Regions from separate parts of the Streptomyces sp. NPDC088707 genome, predicted to be linked through region 3. Evidence: riboswitches for the same ligand, from Rfam matches in the RefSeq annotation. Region 3 holds a riboswitch; each other region holds the start of a gene.
What was found. Region 3 has a riboswitch for cyclic di-AMP ahead of ACIP84_RS06115 (LysM peptidoglycan-binding domain-containing M23 family metallopeptidase). Riboswitches for the same ligand answer to the same signal wherever they lie in the genome.
Positions count from the first base shown of each region.

Region 1: it holds a riboswitch for cyclic di-AMP, as region 3 does, so the genes downstream of both, ACIP84_RS13885 (M23 family metallopeptidase) here and ACIP84_RS06115 (LysM peptidoglycan-binding domain-containing M23 family metallopeptidase) in region 3, are expected to answer to the same signal.
Region 2: it holds a riboswitch for cyclic di-AMP, as region 3 does, so the genes downstream of both, ACIP84_RS02325 (transglycosylase SLT domain-containing protein) here and ACIP84_RS06115 (LysM peptidoglycan-binding domain-containing M23 family metallopeptidase) in region 3, are expected to answer to the same signal.
Region 4: it holds a riboswitch for cyclic di-AMP, as region 3 does, so the genes downstream of both, ACIP84_RS28815 (transglycosylase family protein) here and ACIP84_RS06115 (LysM peptidoglycan-binding domain-containing M23 family metallopeptidase) in region 3, are expected to answer to the same signal.

Region 1 covers NZ_JBIVLV010000003.1:660,587-664,104, forward strand. The annotation lists gene ACIP84_RS13880 (PP2C family protein-serine/threonine phosphatase) at 1-1,211, shown strand, start outside; cyclic di-AMP (ydaO/yuaA leader) riboswitch at 1,413-1,558, shown strand; gene ACIP84_RS13885 (M23 family metallopeptidase) at 1,570-2,730, shown strand; gene ACIP84_RS13890 (hypothetical protein) at 2,803-3,291, opposite strand; gene ACIP84_RS13895 (hypothetical protein) at 3,322-3,518, opposite strand, start outside.
Region 2 covers NZ_JBIVLV010000001.1:494,473-497,990, forward strand. The annotation lists gene ACIP84_RS02315 (phosphocholine-specific phospholipase C) at 1-827, shown strand, start outside; gene ACIP84_RS02320 (hypothetical protein) at 911-1,513, opposite strand; cyclic di-AMP (ydaO/yuaA leader) riboswitch at 1,856-2,039, shown strand; gene ACIP84_RS02325 (transglycosylase SLT domain-containing protein) at 2,045-2,950, shown strand; gene ACIP84_RS02330 (phosphoribosyltransferase family protein) at 2,944-3,518, opposite strand, start outside.
Region 3 covers NZ_JBIVLV010000001.1:1,374,311-1,377,828, forward strand. The annotation lists gene ACIP84_RS06110 (SGNH/GDSL hydrolase family protein) at 1-506, opposite strand, end outside; gene ACIP84_RS06115 (LysM peptidoglycan-binding domain-containing M23 family metallopeptidase) at 678-1,664, opposite strand; cyclic di-AMP (ydaO/yuaA leader) riboswitch at 1,669-1,856, opposite strand; gene ACIP84_RS06120 (tyrosine-protein phosphatase) at 2,217-3,038, shown strand; gene ACIP84_RS06125 (DUF6126 family protein) at 3,046-3,201, opposite strand; gene ACIP84_RS06130 (helix-turn-helix domain-containing protein) at 3,236-3,518, opposite strand, start outside.
Region 4 covers NZ_JBIVLV010000010.1:305,901-309,418, reverse strand. The annotation lists gene ACIP84_RS28815 (transglycosylase family protein) at 368-1,093, opposite strand; cyclic di-AMP (ydaO/yuaA leader) riboswitch at 1,097-1,270, opposite strand; gene ACIP84_RS28810 (transglycosylase family protein) at 1,529-2,644, opposite strand; gene ACIP84_RS28805 (cytochrome P450) at 2,795-3,518, opposite strand, start outside.

The sequences.
Region 1 (3,518 bases), on a different contig from region 3:
GCGGCGAGGGCCGCCGCCCGTACGGGAGCGCCCGGAGGTTCATCCGGGCGCTCCCGCCGCTGATCATCGTGGGCGGGGTCTTCTTCGACGTCCTGACGCCGCCGAAGTACAGCGCGGCGCCGATGTTCTCGGCGGCCCCGCTGATCGCGGCGCCGTTCTTCTCCACCCTCACGACGCTGCTCACCGGGATCGCGGCCGTCCTCGCCTCCGTCGGGCTGCACGTCTACAACGACACCGCGACCGAGATCCCCTCGCTCACCGAGGTCCTGACCGTGCTCACGGTCTCCGCGCTCGCCATGCTCATCAACCGGGTCGTCCTCCGCAGCGGCGAGCGGCTCGCCTCGGCGCGGGTGATCGCGGAGACCGCGCAGAAGGCGGTGCTGCCGACGCCCGCCGAGCGGATCGGGGGGCTGCAGTGCGCGGCGCGGTACGAGGCGGCGCAGGCGGACGCGTTCATCGGCGGCGACCTGTTCGCCGTCCAGGACACGCCCTACGGGGTACGGCTCGTGGTCGGCGACGTCCGGGGCAAGGGCATGGACGCGGTCGAGGCCGTCGCCGTCGTCATCGGGGCGTTCCGGGAGGCGGCCGAGCAGGAGCGGACCCTGGAAGGCGTGGCGCAGCGGCTGGAGCGGGCCCTCGCCCGGGAAGGCACCCGCCGGCACGGGCTCGACGCCTTCGAGGGCTTCACCACGGCCGTGCTCGCCGAGATCCCGCGCGGTGACGGGAGCGGCACCTTCGACGGTTTCGTACGGGTCGTCAACCGCGGGCACCCGCCTCCGCTGATGCTGTACGCGGACGGGCGCCTGGACACGATGGAGCCAGGCGAGCCGGCGCTGCCGCTCGGCATGGGCGATCTGGCGGCGTGGCCGGACCGGGCCGAGGCGCGGCCGTACCCGCCGGGCGCGACCCTGCTCCTCTACACCGACGGCCTCTCGGAGGCGCGGAACGCCGGGGGCGTGTTCTACGACCCGGGGGAACGGCTCGCCGGGCGGATCTTCCCCGGGCCCGAGGAGCTGCTCGACGCGCTCGTGGACGACGTACGGCTGCACACGGGCGGCGGGTCGACCGACGACATGGCGCTGCTCGCGGTGAGCCGTCCGGCGACGGGGCAGCCGGAGCGGCGCCGGACGATGCCGGTGGTGCCGCCGGGCGGGTCCGGATCCCCTGGCGGGTCCGGATCCCCCGGCGGCGGGCCCGGTCACCGGCCGTAGCCGCAAGGTGTCACTGCGATAACAATTGACATAACGTCAGATCGCGAGGGTTTGGGCCTTCCTTGCTGAAGGGGGGTCAACTCGGACCATTCCCTCCCAATTCAATGAATGATCAAGAGGAACAGCTTGGAATCGGCACCCCGTGTCTATTAACGTTCGATAACGCAGCGCGGTCGTCCCAGCCGTCGCAAGAGGCGGCACCGTGCGCACGCGCCGAATCCTGAAAAGGAACCGGGGAACCACTACTTGGGGTGAATCGGGCCCTCGCACTCGTGCGACCGTGCCCGTAGGAGACCTTCCTGCTCCGAACCCGTCAGCTAACCCGGTAGGCGAGAAGGAAGGAAAGGAGCGCGCCTTCGTGGCGTCCAACACTCCCGCACCCGAAGCCCCCTTCGATGCTTTCGGTGGTGGTGCGGGTCCTGCCGCCCCGGACACCGAGTGGAACCCCACCGAGGGATCCCTCCGCGCCGAGAGCCGCTCCGGCGGCCGCCACCGTGTCGTCAAGCAGCGCTCCAACTTCGCCCGCTCCTCCACCGTCCTCGGCGTCGGTGTGATCGCGGCCGTCGGTGCGGGTGGCCTCGCCACCGCGCAGGAGAAGCCCCCGGTGGCCATATCGCTCCCGGACCTGCCCGACCTCCACCTGCCGGACGCCCACGACCTCCCCGGTGTCGGCGACCTCCTCCCCGAGGAGACCCAGGAGACGGTCAGCGCGGCCCGCGCCAACCCGAACCCGCTCACCGGCGCCACGTACGCCACCCTCGACGACGAGCAGGGCGCCAAGGCCCCGCAGATGCAGCAGGCCGGCCTGGTCACCCAGGACGGCCCGGCCACGAAGGCCGCGCCCGGCGCCGGCGACGCGGGCGAGGCCCTGCGCGCCCGCATCCTCCAGCAGGCCGAGCAGCAGCAGGCCTCCGCCGACGCCGCCGACAAGGCCGCGGCGGAGAAGGCGGCGGCCGAGAAGGCCGCCTCGGAGGCCGCGGCCAAGGCCGACGCGGCGGAGAAGGCGGCCGCCGAGGCGAAGGCCAAGGCCGAGGCGGAGGCCAAGGCGAAGGCGGAAGCCGAGGCCAGGGCGAAGGCCGAGGCGGCGGCCGAGGCCGAGCGCCTCGCCAAACTGGCCGCGAGCTACACGCTGCCGCTCTCCTCCTACAGCCTCAGCGCCACCTACATGCAGTCCGGCTCGATGTGGTCCTCCGGCTACCACACCGGCCTCGACTTCGCCGCTCCCACCGGCACCCCGCTCAAGGCGGTCCACGGCGGCACCGTCAAGTCGGCCGGCTGGTCCGGCTCGTACGGCTACCGCGTCGTCCTGGAGCTCTCGGACGGCACCGAGATCTGGTACGCCCACATGTCCTCCATGACGGTCTCCGCGGGCCAGACCGTGGGCACCGGCGAGACGATCGGCCGCGTCGGCGCCACCGGCAACGTCACCGGCGCCCACCTCCACATGGAGGTGCACACGCCCGGCGGCTCCGGCCTCGACCCGGCGGAGTGGCTGCGTTCCAAGGGCCTCAGCCTCTGACCCACCGGCCTCCGGCCCACCGGCCTCCGGCCCACCCCGCGTCGCCACGAGGGCGACGCGGGTCCGCCCGCCCTACCGTGCGGGCACGCCGGCTCCGGCCTCCGCGATCCAGGCGTCCAACTGCTCCTGGGTGGTGCCGGGGTCGGCGACCAGCGCACCCAGGTCGTCGCCCTCGACGACGGTGGTCGCCAGGGCCGGGCACCTGCGGCAGCCGTCCACACCGACCTGCACCCACCACTTGCAGTGGGGGCGCAGATGACACCGCGGCACGCTCCGCTGCTCGTCCGCCGGCGTCGCGGCCACCCGCTCCACCAGGCCGCAGTCATTGCCCCTGCGGTGCAGACAGTTGCTGACGCAGTGCGACGCGAAGCGCAGGACCCGGGTCGGCTCGACATCCTTCGGGACGACCGGCAGGACGTCTCGGGCCGGCACGGGATCGGCGAGGTACACCACCTCGCCGCCCTGCCCCGACCGCACTCCCAGGACGACCGACTCCGGTGCGTCGGCCTTGCCGCTCGGGCACCATGTCCTGCCCGCTCCGGAACGGTCCGCGGTGCTCATCTCCACCTCCTCGTCCGTCGGGTGGGACCGCTACACGATCTGACCGGCGCAGGCCGGAGTGCAGGCCGCCGCCGTGCGCTCCTGCTCGACCGCCTTGGCCAGGTGCGCCTCCAGCTGCGCCGAGGTGATCTGCCCGGGCTTGGGCGAGGACTGCGCGGACGCGGCACCCGCTCCGCCGAGAACCAGCGCGGCGGCCGCGAGCGCGGCCGCGGTACCCCCGACAGCGG
Region 2 (3,518 bases), 880 kb from region 3:
CCCTGGGCACCCCGGCCGCCTGCCCCAACATCAGCGCCTGGCGACGGAAGGTGACGGGAGATCTGACCGGCGTCTTCGACTTCGCCCACCCGGTGTACGGAGTGCCGGCCGGCCTCCCCTCCACGGCGAAGGTCATCGGCCAGGCGACCTGCGGCCCGCTGCCGAACCCCGTGCCCCAGAACAACGCCCAGCCCGCACAGGAGGCCGGTACCCGGCCCGCCCGCGCCCTGCCGTACCAGGTGAACGGCAACCTCGACCGCTTCGAGTTCGGGGCGGCGGGCAAGATCCTCGCCTGGTTCTCGATGACGAACCAGGGCACCGAGGCCAAGCGGGCGGCCCACTTCTCGATCCATCCGCACCAGCACCGCGACACGGCCGCCTGGCAGTACACCGTCGACCCGGGCGGCACGGCCACCGACTACTTCAACATCGGACTGGGTTCGGGGTCCGGCAAGTACGACATCTCGATGATGGGCCCCAACCGCTTCCTGCGCCGGTTCATCGGGGACGCCTCCAAGGCCGGCAAGGCCGTCGAGGTCACCTCCCGGTTCGCGACCGAGGCGGGGACGGGCCGGACGGCCCTGTGGTTCAAGCTGAGCAACACCTCGGCCGGACCGGTGACGTTCACGATCCGCTCGAACGCGTACCGCACGGACGGCCCCTGGACCTACACGGTCCCGGCCGACTCCACGCGGGAGGACTTCTTCAACGCGGTCGCCTACCACAACGGCTGGTACGACTTCACCGTCCTGGCCGACATCGACGGGACCTGGTCGCGCCGGTACACCGGTCACATCGAGACCGGAGTGCCCAGCATCACCGGGTGATCCCACCCTCCGAGAGCGGGGCGGCGGCTTCTCCGCCGCCCCGCGCCCGCGGACGGGCCGTCAGGCTTCCATCGGTCGGGCCGTCAGCGTCCGGCGTGCGCCGCGCGGTGGATCGTCGCGTCGAGGAGGGCCACCGCATCGGCGGCCGTACGGCCCGGAGCACGGTTCCACGGCCCGATCAGCTCGTGCCACCCCCGCGACCGGAGCTCGGCCATGATCCAGGCGGCCGCCTCGTTCATCGTGGTCGCGCTGCCGTAGCCGAGACGGTGCGCGGCGAGGAGCGCACCGCAGACACACCGGGCCCCGCGCGCGTCGCGCAGTTTGTACGGGGCGTTCTGCCAGCCCCACTCCGTCAGCACGAGGCGCGCGTAGCCGAGGTGGACCGAGGGGCGCAGCTCGGCCCGTCCGATGCGGCGCCAGGCGTGCAGCCGGTCGGGAAGGACGGCTCCGATCCGGCCGGGAAGCCGGCGCTCGGCGGGGAGGGACGGCGGCAGCGCTTCGAGCGCGTCGGCGACGAGCCGCTCCACCGGCACGCTGAGCAGGTCACGCCAGCCCTCGACTGCGGGTGCGGGCGTCGACGGCTCGGTCCAGTCCGTGACGATCCGCTGCCATGCGGCGCTCTCGTAGAGGGCGGCGGCCTCGCGGTCGAGGGTCTCGGGGTTGAGCAGGGAGGCGGAGGACGGCATCCGGGTGACTCCTCGGTCGGGTGGCTCCATCTTTCACGAGGAATGTCGGTTTTGCTACGTATGCCCTTGCGTGTCCTCGCGACCGAACAGGCCGCTTATCACCCACTTCCCCATTAACCGAATTTGCGTGCGCATTCGGACATTACGCACCCGGTGACGCGACTCACTTTCCCCGCGACGCGCCGGCGACCGGAATCCGCGCAGGCCGTACGGGACAAGGAAGTTCGATGCCGAGGAGTCACCATCGATCTTGAATTCCATGAATTCGGTGATCCTTTCGCCGACACCCGGACACAGATCCTCTTGTTCTCCGTCGCATTACTGGCCTACGGTCACCTCCATTCGAGTGGATCGCCGAATCCTGCCACCGCTCGAAACACCTCCCTTTCACCCGATGGCAGGAGCGGGGGACCCACGAATACGCCGGCCCGGATTCCGGAACGGCTCGGGGTGAAGCCGCGTGCGCGCGGCCGGACATCTCCAGTCCGAACCCGACAGCTCACCCCGAAGGCGCCGGAGAGGAATCCCGTCATGCCTGCTCACGGTAAGCACCGCCGTCCCCGCCGCCGCCCCGTCTCCCGTGGACTCGCGCTGGTCGGCACGGGCGGAGCCGCTCTCGCCCTCCCGCTGATCGCCCCGGCCGTGGCCGGCGCCGCGCCCGTCTCCGGAGCTCCGGAATTCGCCGCCCAGGCCATCACCGCTCCCGCCGCTCCGGTCGCCGCCAAGGCTCCGGCCGCTCCGGCCGCCGCGCGCACCTACACGGTCGTCAGCGGCGACTCCCTTTCCCTGATCGCCCAGAAGAAGGGAATTCAGGGCGGCTGGAAGGGCCTTTACAGCACCAACAAGAGCGCCGTGGGTGACAATCCGTCACTTATTCACCCGGGCCTTGAACTGACGCTTCGTCCGGCTTCCGTGAAGGCCGCGGCTCCCGCGAAGGCCGCGGCTCCCGCGAAGGCCGCGGCTTCCGCGAAGGCGAAGAAGACCGCCACGACCGAACGGGCGAGCCGCTCCGAGCGCCGGAGCGCCACCCCGGCCGTCGCCACCGGCGGATCGGCCGCCGCTCCCGTTGCCGCCGCCGCTCCGGTGAAGGCCGCGCCCGTCGCCGCCACCCAGTACGCGAACAACCTCGACGGCTGGATCCGCCAGTCGCTGGACATCATGGCCCAGCGCGGCATCCCCGGCTCGTACGAGGGGATCCATCGCAACATCATGCGGGAGTCCTCCGGCAACCCCCAGGCCATCAACCTCTGGGACTCCAACGCCGTGGCCGGCACGCCCTCCAAGGGTCTGCTCCAGGTCATCGAGCCGACCTTCCTGGCCTACCACGTGCCCGGCACGTCGATGGACCTGTTCGACCCGGTCGCCAACATCACCGCCGCCTGCAACTACGCGGCCGACCGCTACGGCTCCATCGACAACGTCAACGGCGCCTACTGATTCCGGAAGTGCCCGGTGAACCAGGAGGTGGCGAGCTCCGCCACCTCCTCCAGGGCGCCAGGCTCCTCGAAGAGGTGTGTGGCGCCCTCCACGACCTCCAGCCGGCTCTCGCACCGCAGCAGCGACTCGGCCCGCCGGTTGAGGTCCAGGACCAGCGCGTCCCTGCCGCCGACCACGAGAAGCGTCGGGGCCTCGACCCGCGCCAGGTGGTCGGCCGCGAGGTCCGGCCGGCCACCGCGTGAGACGACGGCGGCCACGGAGGACTCGACGTCGCCCGCCGCCCACAGCGCGGCGGCCGCTCCCGTACTGGCCCCGAAGTAGCCCAGCGGAAGGCCGTCGCTCTCCGGCCGTCCGGCGAGCCACTCCGTGGCGCGGGCCAGCCTGCCGGCGAGCAGCGGGGTGTCGAAGACATGCGCCCGGTCGACCGCCTCGGCCTCGGTGAGCAGGTCGAACAGCAGCGTTCCCAGTCCCGCCCGGTTGAGCGCCCCCGCCACCGCCCGATTGCGGGGGCTGTGCCGGCTGCTCCCGCTGCCGTGGGCGAACAGGACGATCCCGGTGGCGCCCTCGG
Region 3 (3,518 bases):
GACCAGAGGTCGAGGACCGGGCAGCCGTAGCGGTCCGCGATGGCCCGGACGTGCCCGTTGTACGTGGCGATCTTGCCGCGCAGGTGCTTGAGGAGCGTGACGCCTCGTGTGTCGAAGCCGGTTGTCACCATCACGGTGCCGACGGCGGAGGTGAGTTCGGCGACGGCTCGCTCGAAGCGCTCGGCGACCTCGTCGGGGTCGGTGCCGGGGCGGATGATGTCGTTTCCGCCGGCGCAGAAGGTCACCAGGTCGGGGGCGAGTTCCTTCGCCCGGGGGACCTGTTCCGCCACGATCTGGTCGAGGAGGCGCCCGCGTACGGCCAGGTTGGCGTAGCGGAAGGCGTCGTGCTCCGGCAGCTGGTCGGCGAGCAGCACCGCGAAGCGGTCCGCCCAGCCGACGTACGTCCCGTCGGGCCCGGGGTCTCCGACGCCCTCGGTGAAGCTGTCACCGATCGCCGCGTACGACCCGAATGCGTGCTTGTCTCTTGATCTCGAATCGTCTGCCACGGGAGCACATCCTTCCCTTTCGGATGTGACCTACGCGACCGTAAGGAGGGGTTGACGGCGGGTGACATATGCCACCGATAAAGAGTTTGCCAAGCCGGAATAGACCGGGAAGCACGCCGGAGGCCCGGCACGCGTCACGCGTGTGCCGGGCCTCGGGGTGACGACGGTGCGTCAGATGTTCACGCCGTGCTGGCGCAGGGCGGCGATCGGGTCGATGTCGGAGCCGTAGTCCGGCCCGGTCCGGATCTCGAAGTGCAGGTGCGGGCCGGTGACGTTGCCGGTCGCGCCGGAGAGGCCGATCTGCTCGCCGCCGCTCACGGTCTGGCCGGCGGAGACGGAGATCGAGGAGAGGTGGGCGTACTGGGAGAAGGTGCCGTCGGCGTGCTGGATGACGACCTGGTTGCCGTACGCGCCGCCGTCGCCGGCGGAGTAGACGGTGCCGGGGCCGACCGCGACGATCGTGGTGCCGGTGGAGGCCATGAAGTCGACACCGGTGTGGTAGCCGGAGGACCACATGGAGCCGGCGGCGCGGTACGGGGTGGACATGCCGCCGCTGACCGGGGCGAACCAGCCGGAGGCGGAGGTCTCGGCGCCGGCGGACTTCGCGGTCTTCGCGGCGGTCGTGTCCGCGGCCGGGGCGCTCGCGGCCGGGGCGGCGGAGCGCTCGCTGCTCCGGGAGGCGCGCGAGGTGTCGCCGTTCTTCCCGGTGCTCTTGGGGGCGGCCTTGGGCGCGGCGCTCTTCGGCGCGGCGGCCTTGGCGGTGCTCTTGGCGCCGAGGGTGAGCTTCATGCCGGGCATGATGAGCGAGGGGTTCTCGCCGACGACCTGACGGTTGTCCGCGTACAGCTTCTGCCAGCCGCCGGTGAGGTGGTGCTCGGCGGCGATCTTCGACAGGTAGTCGCCCCGCACGACGGAGTACGTCTTCGGCGCGGCCTTCGCGGCGGCGGGCGCGGCCTTGGCGAGGGCGGGGGCCTTCACCTGGGCGGCGGCGGTGACGGCCTGGCCGGGAGCGGCGGCCGGGGCGGCCTGCTCGGCGGCGTGGGCGCCGGTGGCACCGAGGAGCGGGAGGGCGACGACGGCGCCTCCCGTACCGGCTGCGGCGATTCCGCGGGTGAGGCGGTTGGACTTGATGCGGCGGTGCTTACCCTTCGCGGGCATGGCGAATTCCTCTCCGGCGCCTACGAGGTGAGCTGTCGGGTTCGGACGGGAGATGTCCGGCCGCGCTCTCACGCGGCTTCACCCCGAGCCGTCCTGCGTCGCGGGACCGGCGTACTTCCTGGGTCCCCCGCTCCTGCCACGCATGGGATGAGTGGAATTCCGGACGGTGGCAGGATTCGGCGGTCCGACCGGATTGACGGTGACGCTAGACGAGCGGGGTCGACGCGAACAAGCCAGTGATTTCCACCGGCATTCCGGCCACGGGTTTTCACCGGTAATCCCGGTCACCCTCCGTGGATGACGGACCCTCGATCTCCTTTTTCCGTACGGCAATTGGCCGGGCCCGTCGGCCACGATCCGTCACCTCTATGACCCTGCTCACGCGCTGCGGCTCATCTCGCCTGTAAACAGGGCGCGTTATACGCAAGGCCCCAATTCGGACAGATCACCCATTCCCGTCCAGGGGGGTGCGCCGACACGGCCCCACCTGGATGATTGCCCCTGGAACCGATCTCGCGTCGGGCACCCGAACGTCGACCATCAGGAGCATCCGTGACGCAGCAGCTGCCGCAGGTCCCGCCCATCGAGGCGAACGAGCCCGAGCTGGCCGAGGTCCGCAACTTCCGGGACGTGGGCGGCCTGCCGACGACGGACGGGCGCGCCGTACGCCCCGGCCGCCTCTACCGCAGCGGCCACCTCGCCCACGCCACCGAGGAGGACGTCACCTTCCTCGACTCGCTCGGACTGCACACCGTCTTCGACTTCCGGAACCTCGCCGACCGGAAGGTCGAAGGCCCGGACGTCGATCTGCCGGGCGTACGGAACGTGAACATACCCCTCAACGACCCCGCCGACGGAAAGGAGTTCTGGAAGCTGGTCCGAGACGGCGACATCGAGCAGCTGCGGGACATCCTCGGCGACGGCAAGGCCGCGACCCGAATGTCCGACTCGTACCGGAAGATGGTGGTCGAGCGGACCCCGGAGCACAGCCGGATCCTGCACGCACTGGCCGAGGACAGCCTGCCCGCCCTGATGCACTGCGCGGCCGGAAAGGACCGCGCCGGGCTGTCCATCGCGATCACGCTGCTGGCCGTCGGGGTCGAGCGGGAGGCGATCGAGGCCGACTACGTGAAGTCGAACGACCCGCACCGCCGCTACAAGGTACGCCGCAGCTCCACCGCCCCGGACGCGATGTCGCCCGAGGTGATGGAGCTGCTGAGCCCGCTGTTCGACGCGCGGGTGGAGTATCTGCGGGGCGCCTTCGAGACGATCGAGGCGACCTGGGGCTCGGTGGACGCCTACCTCTCCGAGGGCCTGAAGCTGTCCCCTGAGACCCGCGAGCTGCTGCGCGAGCGGCTGCTCACGGAGGCGTGACCAGGACCTACTGGCTCTGCCCGCCGAGCATGAAGAGCAGATAGAGGAAGCCGGCGAAGAGGTGGCCGGCGATCAGATAGGCGAAGAGGCGCAGGACGAGACCCTTGGGGAACTTGCCCTCGCCTCGCTCTTCGCCGGTGACGGCTCGTGACTTATCGGACATCTCAGCCCTTTTCTGTCGAAGGAAGTACGCGGGATCAGCGTCGGTGCGGAGTTCCGTCGCCGAGACACAGCTCGGCGACGGGGCTCTGCATCAGGGTGTGGACGAAGAGCAGCTCGGCCCCTCCGGGGGTCGCCGCCCCGATCCGGTGCGGGGTCAGCGAGTCGAAGTGCGCGCTGTCCCCGGGATCGAGGACGTGGACGGCCTCGCCGAGCGCGAGCCGCACCCGGCCCTCCAGGACGTGGATCCACTCCTCGCCGGGATGGACGCGCACGATGTCGCCCCGGGTGGCGTACGGCACGTGGACCCGCAGGCACTGC
Region 4 (3,518 bases), on a different contig from region 3:
CTGGATGTGACGCAAGGTCGGTGCAGGGTCGCTTGGCCTTGCGACAAGAGCCTAACCGGCTCGGGGGCTCCGGCCAGCCGGGCGCCCGCCCCCTGGGACGAAAAAGGACCCAAGGGCATGCATGTAGGGACGAAGGACCCCAGATCTACCGGCCGGTAACCGCGCCGGGCGTCCGGTTCGCCCGCGGGCTCTCCCCTTAGTACCTCCGCGAGTACCGCCGTACGCCGCCATACGACTCCGTACGACTCCGGAAACGGGGGAACCCCGGCCCGACGCGCACGGGGGATGGGCGCGCCGGGCCGGGGTGGTCACCGCGGGAGGGTCGGAGGGGCCGCGTGAGCCGCCGGACTCACGCGAGCCGCCGGGCTCACTTCAGGTGAAGCTGCTGGCCCGGGTAGATCAGGTCGGCGTTCTCGACGACGTCCTTGTTCAGCTCGAAGAGCTTGGTCCAGCCGCCCTTGACGCCGTGCGCCTGGGCGATCTTGCCGAGGGTGTCGCCGGCCACGACCTTGTACTCGCCGTCGCCCTTCTTGACCTTCTTGCCGGTCGGGGTGGTGACGGTCTTCTTCGCGGCGGCCTGCGGAGCGGCCTGCTGCTGCGTGGCCTTCTTCGGGGCCTGGCGCTGCTCGCTGCGGGTGGTCGGCTGCTCGGCCTTCCGCTCCTGCTGCGGCTGCTGGGTGCTCTGCTGCGGCGCGCTCTCGGCGGCGCCGGTGTTCGGCGAGGCGCCGGAGAGGCCCACGCCGCAGGACGGCCAGGCGCCCTTGCCCTGGCCCGCGAGGACCTTCTCGGCGATGGCGATCTGCTGGGACTTCGACGCCTGGTTGGCGGTCGCGGCGTAGGCGGTGCCGCCGTACGCGGCCCAGGTGGAGGCGGAGAACTGCAGGCCGCCGTAGTAGCCGTTGCCCGTGTTGATGGACCAGTTGCCGCCGGACTCGCACGCGGCGACGGTGTCCCACTCGGAGACCGTGGCGGCCGAGGCGGTGCCCGCGGTCATCAGCGGGGCGGCGACGGCGACACCGGTGACGCCGACGAGCGTGACGACCTGGGTGGCCTTGGAGGGACGGCGGTGTTTGCCCTTACCGGAAAACAGCATGGAGATTCTCCTCACCGACGCCTGTGAGGTGAGCTGTCGGGTTCGGGCCGGAAAGTTGCCCGGCCGCGTGTCCTAGCACGCGGCTTCACCCCAAGCCGTTCGCCGGCCGTCTGTCTCAACGGCCGGGACCGGCACTTACCTTGGGTCCCCCACTCCTGCCTTCGGCGCTTGCGCGACGACTGTTCCCATCGGCCGACGGCAGGATTCGGCGTTTCGGTCGACGGGGCCCGCGGTGGCGAGCGGTGACGACCGTAGACACAGACCCACCGGAAGTTCAAAGAGGCGTATTGCGGAAATAACGCCCCTACTTGCCTTCCGGTGGGGGGTGTTTGTGCAGGTGAGAGGTGACGGGAGCAAAGTTTGCGGACGGGACACGCCAGTTGGGGCGAAGAGACCCATGTCTCACTTGCCCAGAACCGGACATACAGCCCCGAATCACTCCGCCGGGGCGGTCGAACCGTTCGTCAGGTCGAGGGCCTGACCAGGGAGGATGAGGTCCGGATCCAGGCCCACGGTCTGCCGGTTGGCGTCGTAGAGGGCGGTCCAGCCGCCGGGGAGTTCGTTCTCCTGTGCAATGTCGGACAGATTGTCGCCCGGCTGCACGAGGTAGGCGCCCGACTTGCCCTGACTGTCCGTTGCGTCCGATTCCATCGACGCGTCAGCCGGAGACTTCCCCGCGGGCTTTTCGGCCAACTTGTTGTCCGACGAGGCATGTCTACCTGATTCGGCAGAACTGTCCGGGTTGCCGGTTTCCTCCGGGGCGGCGTCGCCCCGGTGCTTCCCGGTTCCGGGAGTGGCCGGCGACACGTCGTCCGTCGGGCCGCCGGGCGTGGTCGCCCCCGGCCCGGTGGGCGTACCGGGCGTGACCGGCGTAACGGACTCATCGGGCGTGCCCGGAGTGGTGGGCACCGTCGGGTGGCTCGGGTCGGTCGACACGGAGGGGCTCGCCGGGGTGGTCGGCGAGACGGGAGCGGTCGGCGAGACGGGAGTGGCGGGTGCGGTGGGCGAGGCCGACTCCGTGGCCTTCTTCGCACCTTCGGAGTCCTTGGACTCCTTCGCCTCCGCCGAGGACGCCCCGGAGGTCCCGGGAAGGCCGGTGGTCCAGTTCGACTCGGGAACCGGGCCCGTGGGGGCCTTGGGGACGCTCGCGGGGCCGGGGTCCACGCCGGGCGAGGTGCCGTCGTTCGTCAGGCCGGCGATCGGCGCGCAGGTGGCCCACTCGGTGGAGCCCTTCGCAAGGGCCTTCTCGGCCACCGCGATCTGCTGGGCGCGGCTGGCCAGGTCGGGGCTGGGCGCGTACGTCAGGCCGCCGTTCCGCTCCCAGCTGTCCTGGGTGAACTGGAGCCCGCCGTACATGCCGTTGCCGAAGTTGGCGCTCCACTGGCCGCCGGACTCGCACTCGGCGACGCGGTCCCAGGTGGCGGCGTCGGCGGCGGAGGCGGACCCGGTGGCGAGCAGCGGCAGCGCCATGGCGGAGCCGGTCACGCCCGCGGCGACGACGATTGCGGGGGCCTGACGGGGGCGACGGTGACGTCCGTTCCCGGAACGCATAGGAGCGCCTTTCGCGTGACGACTGTGTGGACGACCCGAGTTGCCGGACGTGGCCGAATTACTCAACCACGTTGACGAACCGAGCTGACGGGGAAGGTAGCCGTATTCGAACGCTCATCACAAGTCGATGCACCCGCGATCACGTGAAGATCACAGTTCTGACGGATCATCACTTCGTGGAGGTCGTGCGGAAGGGGAGAACTCCACCGGAAGCGTGCGCAATCCGCGCATGATGAGCCCTCCGCGCCAGCGCAGTTCCTCGGGATCGGCGGCAAGTCGCAGGTCCGGAAGGCGCGTCAGCAGGGTGGCGAGCGCGGTCTGTCCCTCGAGCCGCGCGAGCGGTGCGCCCAGGCAGTAGTGGATGCCGTGCCCGTACCCGAGGTGCTGGTTGTCGCGCCGGGCCAGGTCCAGGACGTCCGGCCCGTCGAACCGCTCCGGGTCCCGGTCCGCGGCGGCGAGCACCACGAGGACGGGGTCGCCCGCCGGGATGTCCTGCCCGCCGATGGTCAGCGGCTCGGTCGCGTACCGCCAGGTGGCCATCTCCACCGGCCCGTCGTACCGCAGCAGCTCCTCGATCCCGGTCTCCAGGAGCCCGGTCTCCCCCGCCGCGATCGACGCCTGGAGCAGCTCGCGCTGCGCGGGGTGGCGCAGGAGCTGGTACAGGCCGTTGCCGATGAGGTTGACGGTCGTCTCGAAGCCGGCGAAGAGAAGGATGAACGCCATGGCGGCGGCCTCGTTCTCGGTGAGGTGCTCGCCGTGGTCCGAGGCCTTGATGAGTCCCGAGATGAGGTCGTCCGCCCCCTCCTGCCGCAGGCCTTCCCGCTTGCGGTGGATCAGCTCGGCGAGATAGCCGCGCATCTTCTTCACCGACCGC